Regions from separate parts of the Blautia sp. HCN-1074 genome, predicted to be linked through region 1. Evidence: riboswitches for the same ligand, from Rfam matches in the RefSeq annotation. Region 1 holds a riboswitch; the other holds the start of a gene.
The links. A riboswitch is a leader RNA that binds a small molecule or an ion and turns the genes downstream of it on or off. The one in region 1 is predicted to bind thiamine pyrophosphate.
Positions count from the first base shown of each region.

Region 1 (8,518 bases):
CAATTCCGGTTCCATATGTAAGGCACAGAAAAGAATGATTTCCCTTTCCTGCACCAAAAATGGCCTCTCCGAGTGCTGCACTGTTAACATCATTTTCTACAGCAACAGGAACATGAAAACGTTCCTGCAGGATTTTCTGGAATTGTGTGCCGGTATAATTAGGAATATTGCTGTTAGCATAAATAATAGAACCTTCCTGCGGATTGACCTGACCAGCAGTACTAATTCCGATGGCATCAAATGGGAGAGAGTGTTCGGCGAGACTACAAATGGTTTGCAGAATATGTGGTCCGCCCTTATATGCCTCAGTAGGACATTCGTTAATTGACAAGAGTTTTCCGCTCTGGCAGATACCGTATTTGATTGCGGTTCCACCGATGTCAAAGACCAGAATTTTCATGATTTTTTCCTTTCGATTATAGATAATAATGTTACTGTAAAATTGCGTTTTATTATAGATTCAGTATACCATATGATAATAGTAAAATCATCAAAAAGGAAGAAAAGTTTCAAAAAATAATATCTTAAAAAACTATTTTTATGCGAATAGTGAGAATGATTAAGAATATAGCGGAATGATAGAAAAAAATATGCCAATAAATATGAAAGCATTTTGATAAAGAATAAACAACTTGGGATATTGGAATATAAAGCCCTGTGATATATAATAAAAATAAACTATCATATGCGATAGAGAGTGCAAGAAAGGGAAATACAAATGAGATTAATAATCGTACGACATGGAGATCCGGATTATTCGATTGATTCACTTACTGAGAAAGGATGGAAAGAGGTAGAATATCTCTCAGAAAAATTGTCAAAGTTTGATGTAAAAGAGTTCTATGTTTCTCCACTTGGAAGAGCAAAAGACACCGCTTCTCTGACCTTGAAAAAGATGAATCGCACCGCTGTAGAATGTGACTGGCTGAGAGAGTTTGACGTTCTGATCGACCGTCCTGATGTTACAGACCGAAAGATTATCTTATGGGACTGGCTTCCGCAGGACTGGACGAAGGACGAGCGATTTTATCAGTATGACCACTGGTTTGAAAACGAAAGATTACAGAAAGCGGATGCAAAAGGCTATTATGACTATGTGACGGGAAAGTTTGATGAACTTCTGGCGTCTCATGGATATGTGCGGGAGGGACATTACTATAGAGCTGAGAAGGCAAATAATGATACACTGGTATTTTTCTGCCATTTTGGGTTGGAGTGTGTGTTACTTAGCCATCTGTTAAGTGTGTCTCCGATGGTGATGTGGCATGGATTTTGTGCTGCACCAAGTTCTGTTACAACAATAAATACCGAGGAGCGAAGAGAAGGAATTGCGAGCTTCCGTATCAGTGCATTTGGTGATATTTCACATCTTTATGCACATGATGAACCACCGGCATTTGCTGCCAGATTTTGTGAAACATATGATAATAAAGAGGAGCGCCACGACTGAATATATATGGTAGAAAGGAAATAAAAATATTGATATCAAAGACAATGAAAGCAATTTTGCATACACTTTCCTATGGAAATATAGAGGTAGAAAATTCCAGAAAAATGGCAGACCTGAAACAGTTGGATGCCACACGTATTTTTTTGAAAAAACTGGATGCCAAAGTTTATAATGGCGATTATGAAGTACCGATCAGATTGTATTTTCCGACGGAGGAAGCGATGCAGGCAGGGATTGTGGAAGGAAATACCTTTCCAATTCTGCTGTTCTTCCATGGCGGAGGCTGGGTAACTGAGAGTGTAGAGAATTATGATCGTGTCTGCTCCAGAATGGCTCAGGCAACTGCACATATCGTGGTTTCCGTAGAATACAGGCTGGCGCCGGAACATAAATTTCCGATTCCATTGGAGGATTGTTATGCTGCGGCAAAAGCGCTTTATATGAACCAGCTGATTCTGAATACAGACCCCGAGAAGATTACGATCATCGGTGACAGTGCGGGTGGAAATCTGACTGCGGCAGTGTGTCTGATGGCGAGAGACAGAGGTGAGTTTACACCGCGCCGGCAGATACTTATCTATCCGGCATTGGGAAACTGTTATACAGAGGAATCACCATACAGATCAGTACATGAAAATGGCAGTGATTATCTGCTGACAGCGGTAAAAATGGAGGATTACCTTACTCTTTATCAAAGGACAGCAGAGGACAGACAGAACCCATACTTTGCGCCGATTCTTGAAAAAAATCTGAGAAATCTGCCGGAAACATTAATTCTTACAGCAGAATATGATCCTCTCAGAGACGAAGGGGAAGTATATGGAAGAAAGCTTCAGGCGGCAGGAAATCATGTGGAAGTTTATAGAATTCACGGAGCGTTTCATGGATTTTTTGCACTGGGGATTAAGTTTCTGCATGTACAGGAAAGCTTCCAGTATATTAATGGATTTTTGAATAAAAGTTATGAGAAAATCCTTTAATCGAATTAAGTAAGTGACGAAAGAGGATAATGAGAAAGAAAGCAGGAAAACTATGGATACAGGATATTCAAAATGGAGAAAACTGGATAATGCAGCACTGGCATTTCCACTGGTAAGCGGAAAAAATGATACCAGAGTATTTCGTTTTTACTGTCAGTTAAAAGAAAAGGTCGACGGAGAAATTCTTCAATCCGCGCTGGATCAGACAATGGAGAAATATCCATTATTTCAGGCGGTTTTGCGAAAAGGATTGTTCTGGTTTTATCTGGAACACAGAGATATCAGAGCGGTTGTAAAACAGGAGACAGAACCGCCATGCAGCCGCCTGTATATTCCGGATAAAAAATCTCTTTTATTTCAGGTGACTTATGATAAAGACAGGATTAACTTCGAGGTGTTTCATGCATTGACAGACGGCACCGGAGCAATGCATTTTTTGCAGGAATTGGTGCAGAATTATCTTATTCTGGCTCATCCGCAGGACGATATTCCGCGAATAGAAAATGCAGAAGAAGTCACTCATGGAGATAAAGAAGAGGACAGTTTTTCGCAGTATTATTCTTCCGATATGCCAAAGAATAAAGAGAAGAAAGAGACAGCAGTGAAGCTGAAAGGTGAGAAGTTGGTTCATTCAGATATGCATATCACAGAGGTGGTTCTTTCGGTGAAGGATATTCATCAGAAGGCGCGTTCTTATGGTGCTTCTATCACAGTATTGTTAACTGCAATGATGTTATGTTCTATCAGAGAAGAAATTCCGAAAAACCAGCAGAAACGACCGGTAACATTAATGATACCGGTGAATCTGAGAAATTATTTTCCATCTCAGTCCATGACAAACTTCTTTGGCTGGATTGAAGTCGGATATACATTTTCAGAAACAACAACCTTTGAAGAAGTAGTAGCAGATGTAAAAAGGCAGTTTGAGCAGGAACTTGTGAAAGATAAAATTGCCATGCATATGAATGGCTATGTAAGAATCGAAAAGAATCCTTTTGTGAGAGCTGTTCCGCTGGAGATTAAGAAATATTTCCTGATGATAGGCGCTAATCTGGGAAGCAGAAGTATTACTGCAGTTTATTCTAATATTGGTATTATCCGTCTTCCGGAAGAGTATAAAGAATACATTCAGCATTTTGGGATATTTGCCAGTCCCAATTCACTCCAGATATGTTCCTGTTCTTATGGAGATGAAATGGTTGTGGGATTTACTTCCAAGATACCGGATGACAGTATTCAGAGAAATTTTCAGAGAATGCTTGGTGAAGAACAAGTTGCTCATCGGGAACTGAAGAATGAATTTCCAGGATATGGAGAGAAACAGAAACTGGAGAAGAAAGAGAACCAGAGAATTGTTCAGACTTTCAGTTTTCTGTGTCTGGCGATAGCAGTGGTCTGTGGGATGATTAATTTTATGACCACCGGTATGTTAAACTGGTTCTGGTTTGCAGGGGCGGGATGTGCCTGTGCCTGGCTGGTAGTTATGGTAGCATATTTTAAAAGAAGGAACATTCTTAAGAATGAAATGTGGCAGCTGTTGATCATATCTGTGATAGCAATTTTTTGGGATTGGTTTATCGGATGGAGAGGCTGGTCTGTAGATTTTGTTCTTCCTTTTGGGGCATTGGCGGTACAGTTTTCCATTCCTGTAATTGCAAAAGTGAACCGTCTGGAACGGGAAGAATACCTGTTTTATCTTGTTCAGGCAGGTGTTGCGGGACTGATTCCAATAGTTCTTGTATGGACGGGAATTGTGAGATTGGTATATCCTTCGGTTGTCTGTGCGGGGATTAGTTTTCTCACTGTGGCGGCATTATTTATTTTCTGTCTCAAAGATACTCTGCAGGAGTTTCATAAAAAACTTAGAATGTAGTTGACATGTGGACTGCAAAATATTATACTTTATTACTGTAAAAGAACAGGGGAGCTTGTGACAGCAGGCTGAGAGGAAGTCATCAACTTCGACCCTTATACCTGATTTGGATAATGCCAACGTAGGAACGTATATGATAGTGAATTTACGGGAGATACTTTGGTATCTCCTTTTTTATGTGGCTATATGATATCTATCTGAAACAGGAGTAGTTACCGAATATAAAATGAACAGTAACTACAGCAATTTGCATTATTTTGTGGAATTGCTATAGTGTATCAACAAGAGAAAACAACTTGTTGGTAGACTTGAATTGAATATTGGAAAAATGAGAGTGAACAGAGTTCATGAAGGGGTGCACCACCGCGGGTACATTCTTTTGTGGACTCCTTTTTTATACTATTGGAAATTCTTCCATATTGTTCCGTTGATATGAAAATATGGAAAAATGTCTGTTTTACTCCCATTTATTTCCGGAAAAGGAGAGGAACATGTTTACAGTAAACGGAACGAAAAAAGAACTGCCGGGTGTATTTTCTGTGAAAGAATATCTGGAACAGAATGGATATGTGATCAGTCAGATCGCAGTAGAGTTAAATGAAGAAATTCTGCCAAAAACAGAGTATGTGAGCACTGTTTTGAAGGATGGAGACGTAATGGAAATAGTAAGCTTTATGGGTGGCGGAAGCTGCTGATACAAGTAAGTCCCCACCCACTGCTTATTGCTCTTCGCAACCTCCGCAGGGGACTTACTTGATTCGGTTAAACAACTATGATATTTCAGGAAAGAAGGACATAAATAATGAGTACAATTGCAAACACAAATAATGAAAAGAAATACGAGGACAAATTAGTTTTAGGAGGACATGAATTTACCTCCCGTTTTATTCTGGGATCAGGTAAATTTTCACTGGATCTGGTGAAAGCATGTATCGAAAAAGCGGATGCACAGATTATTACACTGGCTTTACGTCGCGCAAATGAAGGCGGACTTGCAAATATTCTGGATTATATTCCAAAGAATGTGACCTTGCTTCCGAACACATCAGGAGCAAGAAATGCACAGGAGGCAGTCCGTATCGCCAGATTATCAAGAGAGATCGGATGCGGAGATTTCGTAAAGATTGAAGTTATGCATGATTCTAAATATCTTCTTCCGGATAATTATGAGACAATCAAAGCAACAGAGATTCTTGCAAAAGAAGGCTTTGTGGTAATGCCATATATGTATCCTGATTTAAATGTTGCAAGAGATCTGGTAAACGCAGGAGCAGCCTGTATCATGCCGCTGGGCTCTCCGATTGGATCAAATAAAGGTCTCTGCACAAAAGAATTTATACAGATTCTGATTGATGAGATTGACCTTCCAATCATTGTAGATGCAGGAATCGGAAGACCTTCCCAGGCGTGCGAAGCCATGGAGATGGGAGCTTCAGCAGTAATGGCAAATACTGCGATTGCAACAGCTGGGGATGTACAGGTGATGGCAGAAGCATTTAAGAAAGCTATTGAAGCAGGAAGAAGTGCTTATCTGTCTGGTCTTGGCCGTACATTAGACAAAGGCGGCAGTGCATCTTCTCCGCTGACGGGATTCCTTCATGATTAAGATATTTTTATTTAGTATATATAACATATTACATAAATTTGGAGGAAATATAAGATGGAAGCAGAAACAAAAACAATTCCAGAACACGGGGAACATTTTAATGAAAGTATTGTAAATGAAGTGATTCTGGAGGACATGAAAAAAAACAGAATCGATCATATGAAATATCTTCCTGGAATGGAAGTTCTGGAAGAGTCAGATGTAATGGAGCAGGTAATCTCCGCAATGCAGGAATATGATTATGATAAATATACGGCAGCAGATGTGCGCAGGGCATTGGCGCATGATAACCGTACTTTGGAAGATTTTCAGGCATTGCTTTCTCCGGCAGCATTGCCGTTGCTGGAAGAGATTGCACAGGCAGCACAGATAGAAACAAGAAAACATTTTGGAAACAGTGTATATATGTTTACACCGATTTATATCGCTAATTACTGCGAAAATTATTGTATTTATTGTGGATTTAACTGCCATAACAAGATTCGCAGGGCACAGTTAAATGAAGAAGAAATTGATAAAGAAATGTCTGCAATCGCAAAGACAGGACTACAGGAAATTCTGATTCTGACAGGAGAAAGCAGAGCGAAATCGGACGTAAAATATATTGGAGAAGCATGTAAGATTGCAAGAAAATATTTCAAAGTTATTGGTCTTGAAGTATATCCGATGAACTCTGATGAGTATGCGTATCTGCATGAATGCGGAGCAGATTATGTAACTGTTTTTCAGGAAACATATAATTCCGATAAGTATGAGACTCTGCATCTGGCAGGACATAAACGTATTTTTCCATATCGTCTGAATGCGCAGGAACGTGCATTAAAAGGTGGAATGCGAGGAGTAGGATTTGCAGCACTTCTGGGACTTGATGATTTCCGGAAAGATGCCTTTGCAACGGGATATCATGCATGGCTGCTCCAGCGAAAATACCCTCATGCAGAGATTGCTTTCTCCTGCCCGAGACTTCGCCCGATCATTAATAATGACAGAATCAATCCGATGGATGTACATGAGCCACAGCTGCTTCAGGTAGTATGTGCATATCGATTATTTATGCCATTTGCAAGCATTACTGTTTCTACAAGGGAATGCGAGTGTGTGAGAGATAATCTGGTAAGTATCGCGGCAACAAAGATATCAGCTGGCGTAAGTACAGGAATCGGAAGCCATGTAGAAGACATAGAAGATAAAGGAGATGACCAGTTTGAGATTTCTGACGGAAGATCTGTAAATGAGGTTTATCAGGCGCTTCTGGATCATAATCTTCAGCCGGTTATGAATGATTATGTGTACCTCTGATTTTTATAAAAATGTGATTGCGGTGACCAACAGATCTCTGTGTGAACGTCCTTTTCCGGAGCAGATAGAAAGAGTATGCAATTGTCATCCTAAAGCAATAATACTGAGAGAGAAAGATCTGCCGGAGGAAGAATATCTTCTTCTGGCAGAGAAAATATTGAACATCTGCCGGGAATATGATGTTCCCTGTATGCTTCATACTTATATAAATACAGCCAGAAAACTGGAACATCCTTTTATCCATCTTCCGTTATTTCTTCTGAAAGAATACCAAGGAAAACTTGTGAATTTCCGGGGAATTGGATGTTCAGTTCATTCTGTAGAAGATGCCCTGGAAGCACAGAAATTGGGTGCAACTTACCTTACAGCCGGTCACATTTATACAACTAATTGTAAAAAAGGACTTCCGCCAAGAGGACTGAAGTTTCTTTGGGATGTTTGTGATTCTGTGACGATTCCGGTGTATGCAATAGGTGGAATCCATCCAGGAACAGAGCAGATATCTGAAGTGATAGCACGAGGTGCTGCTGGTGGGTGTATTATGTCTGATATGATGAAAATATAGTAAAAGAACATATTAAGCTGTATGAATATTTGAAACAAATGGAAGAAATTTTACTTGATCTGGTTAAATAAGAGAGTGTTAGTTTTGGACTATTTCTGTGATATAAACGGAAATCATATGGATAAAAAATAAGGATTTTTCAGATATAATTATGCGTGTATAGAAATATAAAAGCCACATTTATTCGACGATTACTAATGAATAAAGTAATTCGAAAATGTGGCTTTTATCAGGAGGGGTACAAGCCCCTCCTGATAAAAGAAGGAATCATTCATCAAAAATAGTAACGATTTCTCCATCCAGAATACGATTTGTATTCTTTACAGCACAGAAGTTACCACACATACTGCAGGTATCTTCTTTTTCCGGCTTTGCTTCTGCACGATAGCGTCTTGCTTTCTCCGGATCCATGCTGAGTTTGAACATTTCTTCCCAGTCAAGGCGTTTTCTGGCTTCGCTCATCTTGTAATCCCAATCGGCAGCACCAGGAATTCCTTTTGCAATATCAGCTGCATGGGCTGCGATTTTAGCTGCAATAATACCCTCTTTTACATCAGCTGCATTTGGCAGACGAAGATGCTCAGCAGGAGTTACATAGCACAGGAATGCAGCTCCTGAATATGCAGCAATAGCTCCTCCGATTGCAGATGTGATGTGATCATATCCAGGAGCAACATCTGTTACGAGTGGTCCAAGTACATAGAAAGGAGCACCATGGCACAGTGTTTTCTGAATTTCCATATTG
Region 1 is NZ_JBBKBP010000029.1:20,420-28,937, reverse strand. It holds gene WKT11_RS17540 (ROK family protein) at 1-400, opposite strand, end outside; gene WKT11_RS17535 (histidine phosphatase family protein) at 719-1,450, shown strand; gene WKT11_RS17530 (alpha/beta hydrolase) at 1,495-2,430, shown strand; gene WKT11_RS17525 (DUF6320 domain-containing protein) at 2,483-4,303, shown strand; TPP riboswitch at 4,341-4,449, shown strand; gene thiS (sulfur carrier protein ThiS) at 4,795-4,998, shown strand; gene WKT11_RS17515 (thiazole synthase) at 5,106-5,909, shown strand; gene thiH (2-iminoacetate synthase ThiH) at 5,964-7,208, shown strand; gene WKT11_RS17505 (thiamine phosphate synthase) at 7,189-7,773, shown strand; gene thiC (phosphomethylpyrimidine synthase ThiC) at 8,041-8,518, opposite strand, start outside.

Region 2 (8,518 bases), on a different contig from region 1:
GCTGCTGTTCCGGAACTTCTTTTGTAATTACTGTATCTACATAATGACCATCTTTAAAGATTGCTACTTTATCTGCAATCTGCTGAATTTCTTTCATTCGATGAGATACATAAATAATAATCTTGCCCTGAGCTTTCAGTTTCGCTATAACTTCAAAAAGGCTGTCAATCTCTGCATCACTTAAACTGGCTGTAGGTTCATCAAAACAGATAACTTTAAGATTTTCACGGCTGTATGCCTTCATAATCTCTACCATCTGCTGATATGCAATGCTTAAATCTTTAACCTTGGTTGTCGGCGATATTGGAAGCCCAAAATCATCAATAATTTTCTGTGCCATCTGATTTGCTTTAGATTTATCAATAATTCCAAATTTCTTTGATGGCATACGTCCCAGATAAATATTCTCAGCCACACTCAGTTCCAGCAGAATCTGGCGTTCCTGATATATTACGCTGATTCCTTCCTGAATTGCTTCGTGGGGGGAACTGAAATGTTTCTGTACACCATCCAGAAGATATTCTCCATTTGTCGGTTGATAATCTCCATTAAGTACTTTCAGCAATGTGGATTTTCCGGCACCATTTTCTCCAAGAAATGCAAGTACCTCTCCGCCATATGCTTTGAAACATATATTATCCAGCGCTTTTACACCAGGGAAATACTTTGAGATATTTTTAAACTCGAGTACACTACTCATGTGCTTTCCCTCCTTCTCTTATCTGATTACCGTTCACTCTGTAACCAGTAACCTTATCTGAGTTTTATTATAGACGTGATGCTTCCGTATTGCATTACTTGAAATTGCTATGGAGTTTAAAAAAATTGCTATTTTTGTGTAGCTTGTTTATAATTTCACGAAATGATTTTCGTTTTTATACACTTTTTACATTTTATAGATTTATATTTTATGCAATTATGTTTTCTTTATCTGTTTTTCCCTTGTTTTTTTATCTTTCTCCGTCATTTTTATAACTATCATTTTATTTTTTCTTGAAAAAATACTGTTTTTACGTTACAGTATGGCTATGTACCATAATAAAAAAGTACAATCTGAATTGTAATATGAAAGTGAGGAATATTTGATATGTTAATCAGTCAAAGTACTAAAAAATCACCATTTTCTGATATATGCAGGCAATATATCACTATCAGGCTGACCTGTAATGACGGTTTTTCTGTAACCTTATGCTCCATCGGAGCCTCCATTCGTCAAATTCTTTTCCCTGCTTCTGATGGTGGCTTAAAAAATATTGCGCTTGCTTTTGATGAGGATACCGCTTATTTTTCCAATTCACTCTATGCCGGTGCCACACTTGCCCCATGCGCAGGACGTATTTCACATGGGAAACTTTCTATAAATGACAGCGTTTACTCTTTATCGCTTAATGAAAATAATACTCATACTCTTCATGGTGGATCTCATAATGCATCTTTTAAAAACTGGGAACTCGTATCTGCTGAAATTGATACTAAAGATAACTTTGATAACAGGCTGATTTCTTCCGATAAATATTCCACTCACACTAATGCTACCGATGCCTTTTCTATCGAAACTACCACTGATATATGTCCCGCTCAACATAACCATACTTTAGTAGAAAGTGCTACTGTAATTTTTAGAATCATATTAGAAGACGGTCTGGATGGATTTCCCGGAAAACGGGAAATAAAAGCCATCTATACACTAAAAGAAGATCATACTCTCACCTTACGATATGAGGCAATTTCTGATAAAGATACATATTTTAATATTTCAAACCATACATATTTCAATCTGTCCGGTGATTATTCCAGTTCTGCACTAACTCATAAACTGCAGATTCAGGCTGACAAATATATCTGCAATACACCTGAATTCATTCCTGAAAGCATTGCATCAGTTAAAAACACACCTTTTGATTTTCGTCGGTCCATATCACTTCTGGAACAGATGCAAGCATATCCGGACGATATACAGCTGAAACGAAACAAAGGATTTAATCACGAATTTATCCTAAACCATGATAGTCCAAATCATGATAAAAATGAAAGAATTACAATGCCGTTGTCTTCACCAAATACGCCTGACCTGACATGCACTTCCCCAGACAATTCCATTCAACTTCAGATTACATCTGACGCTCCTTGCGCAGTTATATACTCTGGAGGTTATTTTGAAAACGGAATAAAGCTGAAAGATAATCAACTCACAAGCCCAAGCTGTGCTCTTGCATTTGAATTTCAAAGTTACCTGGATGCCCCAGGAAATTTTGACTTTCCATATCACATTACAAAAGCAGGAGAATTATGGAACAGACAAATCTGCTATCGATTTCTGAATCCTTCTGGAATGTAATCAGAAGTATAAAGTAGTAAAATGCCTTGAATATAAGAGTATATATAATATATCCTCTCAAATTTTCAAGGCATTTTATTTCCAAATCTTTCTACATAAAACTTACCAAACCGACATCTACACCACAACCTCAAGAATCTTTTTCTCTTTGTATCTTATCTCATGAATCCCTGTCTTCTTCTGCTTATTAAAATTAAAACTCAAAAGATATCCTCTCTCTTGTTTATAAATTTCCAGATACTCAAACAACTGCTTTTCCCCACGTTTATTATACTCATCACCATGCCAGATTTTCAGCTCAATAATAAACTGCTTTCCTCTATAATCAATAATAATATCTGTTCTCTTATTATCTCGCGTTCTCGCCTCAATATAATAATTTCCTGTCCCATTAATGATTGGTTTTAAATACAGCAGGAATAATTTTCTTCCATTTTCCTCAATAAATTTCTGATCATTATCGGAATAAATTTCTTCAAAATGCTCATAAAATTTCTTCATAACCAGATCCATCTGAAGCATTCCGGAAATAATAAACTGATTCCGGTCAGAAACCGCCGCCACATACATCGCATCATTAATTGCCATCTCAGCTAAGAACAAATCATACAACTGTGTCTCAAAAATTCTGTTAGAAATCGCAACAATTCCATGATTATCCTTAAGAAATCCAAATGTCACTCCCAGATTAATTAACGGAGTTTCTCTCTTAAACGGAAAACTTACTCCTGAGAACAAAATACTCTGCATCATCTCTTTCAATTTAGGATAATCCAGCAATTTCTTCGTCATATCATCAAACAATGTGTTTGGCTCTTTTAATAACAATTTCACTGCTTCCAGAACTCCCTCTTTTGTCCATACCAACACATTTGTCAAAAATTCATCCGTTCCCAAAATCCGCTCATCCATAATCTGGCATATCCGCGAAACCAGATACGGGTAACCGCTTGTATAATCATAAATCAGCTGACTGATTTCCCGGATATTCATTCCCGTCTGATAATCCCGCTCATATTCATTCAGCATGCTTTCAATATCTTTAACTGAAAAGCTCATGTCCAGACGAAAATCTACTGCTATATTCCATGGACTGTTATACTTCGATTCCTCCTGTGGATGCAGTTTTAGTTTTAAAGTTTTTACATCATGCACACCTGCCAGAACCACTGACTGAAATGTAGAATCCTTCCCCTGCTGCCATTTCAGATATTTCTCTCTCAGCAGTCCGAGAAAAGAAAGAAAAATCTGATTATCAGAACTTTTATCCACTTCATCTATCATCAAAACTATCTTTTTTCCACATGATTTACACAATGATGTGATTTTCATTCCAAGCGAACGCATTGGAAACTTTTCAGAAAGAGGGCTGATCCAGTCATTTACCGTTTTCTCCGCAACATTCTGTTCCCGAAGACATTCTCCAATATCAAGCACCAGTCCTTCTGCCAGACTGGTCAAAGATTCAAAATATTCATCTGCCGCCTCGAAACTCAAACTCAATACCAGATAATCTTCCCTGAGTTTTCTTTCCAGTAAAAATAAAGTCGTTGTTTTCCCATACTGCCGCGCACGGTTTATCGTGAAGTATTGTCCTTGTTCGATGTAATCTTTTGTGATGCGGTCAATTCTGTCACTGATATCTACCATATAGTTTTTCTCTGGAACACAAGTTCCTGTAATGCAAAATTTTTTCGCCATGACCGTATCCTCCTGACCTAGTTTACAGACCAGACGGATATACACAATCCGTCTTCGCTACTTGTTTGATTTGATTAAATTGTAACACGAACCAAAACCAGTTACAATCATCTCTCATTGACTTTTCCATACTGTTGTGTTACCCTAACAGCAGTAAAAAATTTGCATATGGATAATAACAACGGGAGCCTGTGTGACAGGCTGAGAGGAAGATATATCTTCGACCGCACCTGATATGGATAATGCCAGCGTAGGGAATGTATGAATGAATCGAAATCTGCCAGTGTATTATTCCGGCAGATTTTTTATATTCCACAACTTAAGGAGGTTCACAATGAACACAGACAGAGCAAAAACATTCCGAATGGTTATGCTCGCCATGATGGTTGTCATCGGCGTAGTCATTTCACCAATTCTGAGAATCGAGGGAATGTGCCCGACCGCACACCTGATCAACATCGTCTGTTCCGTACTTCTGGGACCATGGTATTCACTTCTGTGTGCCACTCTCATCGGAATTATCCGTATGATGTTTATGGGTATCCCACCACTGGCACTGACAGGTGCCGTATTCGGTGCATTTTTATCCGGTGTTTTCTACCGCGCATCCCATGGAAAAATCATCTGCGCAGTGATCGGTGAAATCTTCGGAACCGGTATTATCGGTTCTCTGGTTTCCTATCCTGTCATGGCATTTCTTATGGGAAGAAGTGGACTGAACGCATTCTTTTACACACCAATGTTTCTGGCAGCAACCTGCATGGGCGGTACCATCGCCTACTTCTTCCTGAAAGCATTAAGCCACTCAGGAATGCTTGCCAAATTTCAGCAAAGCCTTGGAGCAAAAGTATATGATCGAAAATCAGACAAGAACCAGACAACTCACCAGAGCAGCACAGCCGCTGATTCACTGCATCACTAATCCGATTTCTATCCATGACTGTGCCAATATCATCCTGGCGGCAGGAGGCCGCCCAATCATGGCAGAACACCCTGCGGAAGTAGCCGAAATCACCAGCCACGCGCAGGCACTGGCATTAAACCTCGGGAACATCACCGATGCCCGTATGGCGTCCATGCCGAAATCCTTAAAAACTGCCGGCAGTATTCATATTCCAGTCATGCTCGATCTGGTAGGAACTGCATGCAGTACTCTTCGCTATGAATTTGCGCAAAAACTTATGAACATTCATATGCCAGAACTTCTAAAAGGAAATATGTCCGAACTCCTTGCGATGTCTGGACAGACCGCTCACGCGATCGGTATCGACGCAGGTACACAGGATACGCTCACAGACGCCAACCGTTCCCACCTGCTGGAACTCTTCCAGGAAAAAGCAGCTCAGTGGAACACCACACTCCTTATTACCGGAAAAGAAGATATGGTTGTCTCAGCCGACAAATGTACATTCATTATGCGCGGCACTCCTGCCATGTCGCAGATTACCGGAACCGGATGTATGCTTGGAATGATCTGTGCTACTTATCTGGCAGTTACCGATCCGTTCACTGCTGCCGTATCTGCTGCTACAGAATTTGGCATTGCCGGGGAAAAAGCAGAAAAAAACAGCTCCGGTCCCGGAAGTTTCCAGGTGGAACTGTTCGATCAGTTTTATAATCTTACACAGCAGGATATTTTTTAGCCGAATCAAGTAAGTCTCTCCGAATAAACTGCATAACAGTTATTCCGTGTAAAACTATGTATCGAAAGCAGCTTAAAAATACCCTCCTATTAAAAAAGTCCTTCCAGATGCTTCAGATAAATTCTTATCTCATTAATCTCGGAAGGACTTTTTCTTTTACTAAAATAAAAAATTTCTTATTCTATATGCTTTTATAACAATCAATCGGATATTCGCCATCCGCTTTCGCTACTTGATTCGGTTAAACTCTTGCTATTCTATTATATTTCTTAAGTATCTTACGCCTCCGCTCCACGCATCTTCGCCAACTCTCTTCTGGCAAACACAATCGCCAGCACAAATGCCGCAGCATCAGCAATCGGACCTGCATACATCACGCCATCAATTCCCATAAATAACGGGAAGATAACAATCAATGGCAACAGGAAAATTACCTGTCGTGTCAGTGACATAACAATACCCAGCTTCGCCTTTCCAATAGATGTAAAGAATCCGGATGACATTGGCTGAATTCCATTTGCAAATGTCATAAACATAAAGATTTTCAGATAACGTTCCGCAAACTGGAAATACAGATCACTTCCTGTTCCAAAAATCCCCACAATCTGGTGTGGAAACAGCTGGAAACATAAAAAGAATATCGTTGCGATTACCGTACAGGCAGTTACAGAATAACAATACGCCTGTCGAACTCTGTCATATTTTTTCGCTCCGTAATTAAATCCCCAGATTGGCTGACTTCCCTGAGAAATTCCAATGCAGATAGCCATAAATACCTGATTTACCTTAGAAATAACTCCAACACACGCAATCGGAATATCACTTCCATAAACCGAATTTCCACCATAATAACGCAGAATATTATTCAGCACGATCTGCACAATTGCCATGGCAATCTGGTTAATACAGGAAGCAAGCCCCAGTGAAATAATTGCCTTCAGGTATCTCATTCTCGGTTTCAGCATCTCACTTGTCAGACTCATATTTCGGAATTTCCAAAAATATACAACTACCAGAATTCCAGAAACGATCTGCCCAATCACAGTTGCCCATGCAGCGCCCTTAATTCCCCATCCAAATACAAAAATAAATAATGGATCAAGAATCGTATTGATAACCGCACCTATCATAATACAAGTCATAGAATAAGTCGGGCTTCTGTCCGCTCTGACAACATGATTGCCGCCAACAGACAAAATATAAAACGGAAGTCCAAATGCAGTAATTCCTGTATAATCAACCGCATACGGCATCACATCCGTAGTTGCCCCAAACAATGTCAGCAACGGTTTCAAAAACACCAGAACAATCACCGCAAGAATCACACCACTGATTACCAGTGAAGATAAAGCCGTACCTGCAATCCCACTGGCCTTCTTCTCCCGTCCTGCTCCCATTTCCAGATTATAATTCGACGCACCTCCGATTCCCAGAAGCAACGCCAGTGCAGTGGCAATCGTCGTAACAGGAAATGCCACATTGGTAGCTGCATTTCCCAGCATTCCCACACCCTGTCCGATAAAAATCTGGTCCACAATATTGTACATTGCGCTGACCAGCATACTGATAATCGCAGGAATCGCAAACTTTGCGATCAGTCCACCCATCGGTGCTACACCAAGTGGATTTTGTCCCAGTGAATTCGCTTCCCGCGTACCTTGATTATTTTTTTCCAAGTAAAATTCTCCTTCTTTCCCTCAATTTTTCATAGGTTTTTCATTCGCAGCGTTATCCTTAATCTCCGTAACTGCCACTTATTTATAGTAAAATCCTATTTTTAATTTTACAGCACAGCATTTACTTTACCATTTCTTAATCTTTCCTGCAATGCAAAAAGCATGCAAACTCTTTCTGTTTTTAAAAGATTTACATGCCTTTTCTGTTATTATTTACTTTGTATTTTCTGAGCTTATTCACCAAAACATAATTCACAGTGCATAAATGTATTCGTCCAGTGGATATTAACACTCAGCTTTCTCTACTGACAGAAATACACATACCCCACTCCTGAATTACAGCATCTCGATCAACGCAGCAATTCGTGTATTCAGCTGTCCCACATCCGACTGAGAATAATCAGTCTCCACATGAAGATACGGAATCTTCTTTTCTTCCCTTACAAATCTGCCAACCTTACCAGCTTCCACATTATATGTATGACAGGCCTGTAAAGTCATCTCCACAACTGCCTCTACCTGATATTCATCAATCAGCTCATTCAGAAGCTCAAAACGATTCGGATTCGGAGTCATAACTGAACATCCGATATTCAGATAACGTCTCGCAATTGCCTCATAGATATCCGGATCACTCTCATCAATCAGTCTGTCCACACTCTTTGCACCGGAACAGTTTTCAAAAGCAACAACCACGCCGCCGTTTTCTTCAATGGCCTTCACAACTTTCATCGTAGCTCCGCCCATTGGACATCCTGTGATCAGGATACGATGTTTCTTTCCTTCATTTTTGCCTGCTGCATATTCTTCTTTTACCTTCGCTGTCAGTGCATCAATCTCTGCCGGAACCTTAGAACGGTCAAATTTAAAGGTTGTTCCATACAAAACATTGTAAAGATTTTCTCCTTTCATCGGTGCCGGATCCATTTTCATCAACTCATAGAAATCTTTCAATGCGCGACGTCCTTCATTACTGATACGAACTGCTTCACGCAGTTTCTCCTCTGTAATTTCCACGTCAAATTTCTTCTCCAGATATTCCTTGAATCGGATAATTTCACTCTTCCAATACTGCAATGCAGCCTCTGTCTGTTTATGCGGAAGTTCCAGAATAAATACATCTTTAAACTCAGACATAAACTCATACATTTTCTTTTTAC
Region 2 is NZ_JBBKBP010000020.1:67,742-76,259, forward strand. It holds gene WKT11_RS15085 (sugar ABC transporter ATP-binding protein) at 1-700, opposite strand, end outside; gene WKT11_RS15090 (aldose epimerase family protein) at 1,088-2,338, shown strand; gene WKT11_RS15095 (GxxExxY protein) at 2,456-4,039, opposite strand; TPP riboswitch at 4,211-4,314, shown strand; gene thiW (energy coupling factor transporter S component ThiW) at 4,374-4,961, shown strand; gene thiM (hydroxyethylthiazole kinase) at 4,891-5,682, shown strand; gene WKT11_RS15110 (MATE family efflux transporter) at 5,961-7,289, opposite strand; gene WKT11_RS15115 (double-cubane-cluster-containing anaerobic reductase) at 7,695-8,518, opposite strand, start outside.
Region 2: another riboswitch for thiamine pyrophosphate. It lies ahead of thiW (energy coupling factor transporter S component ThiW); the one in region 1 lies ahead of thiS (sulfur carrier protein ThiS).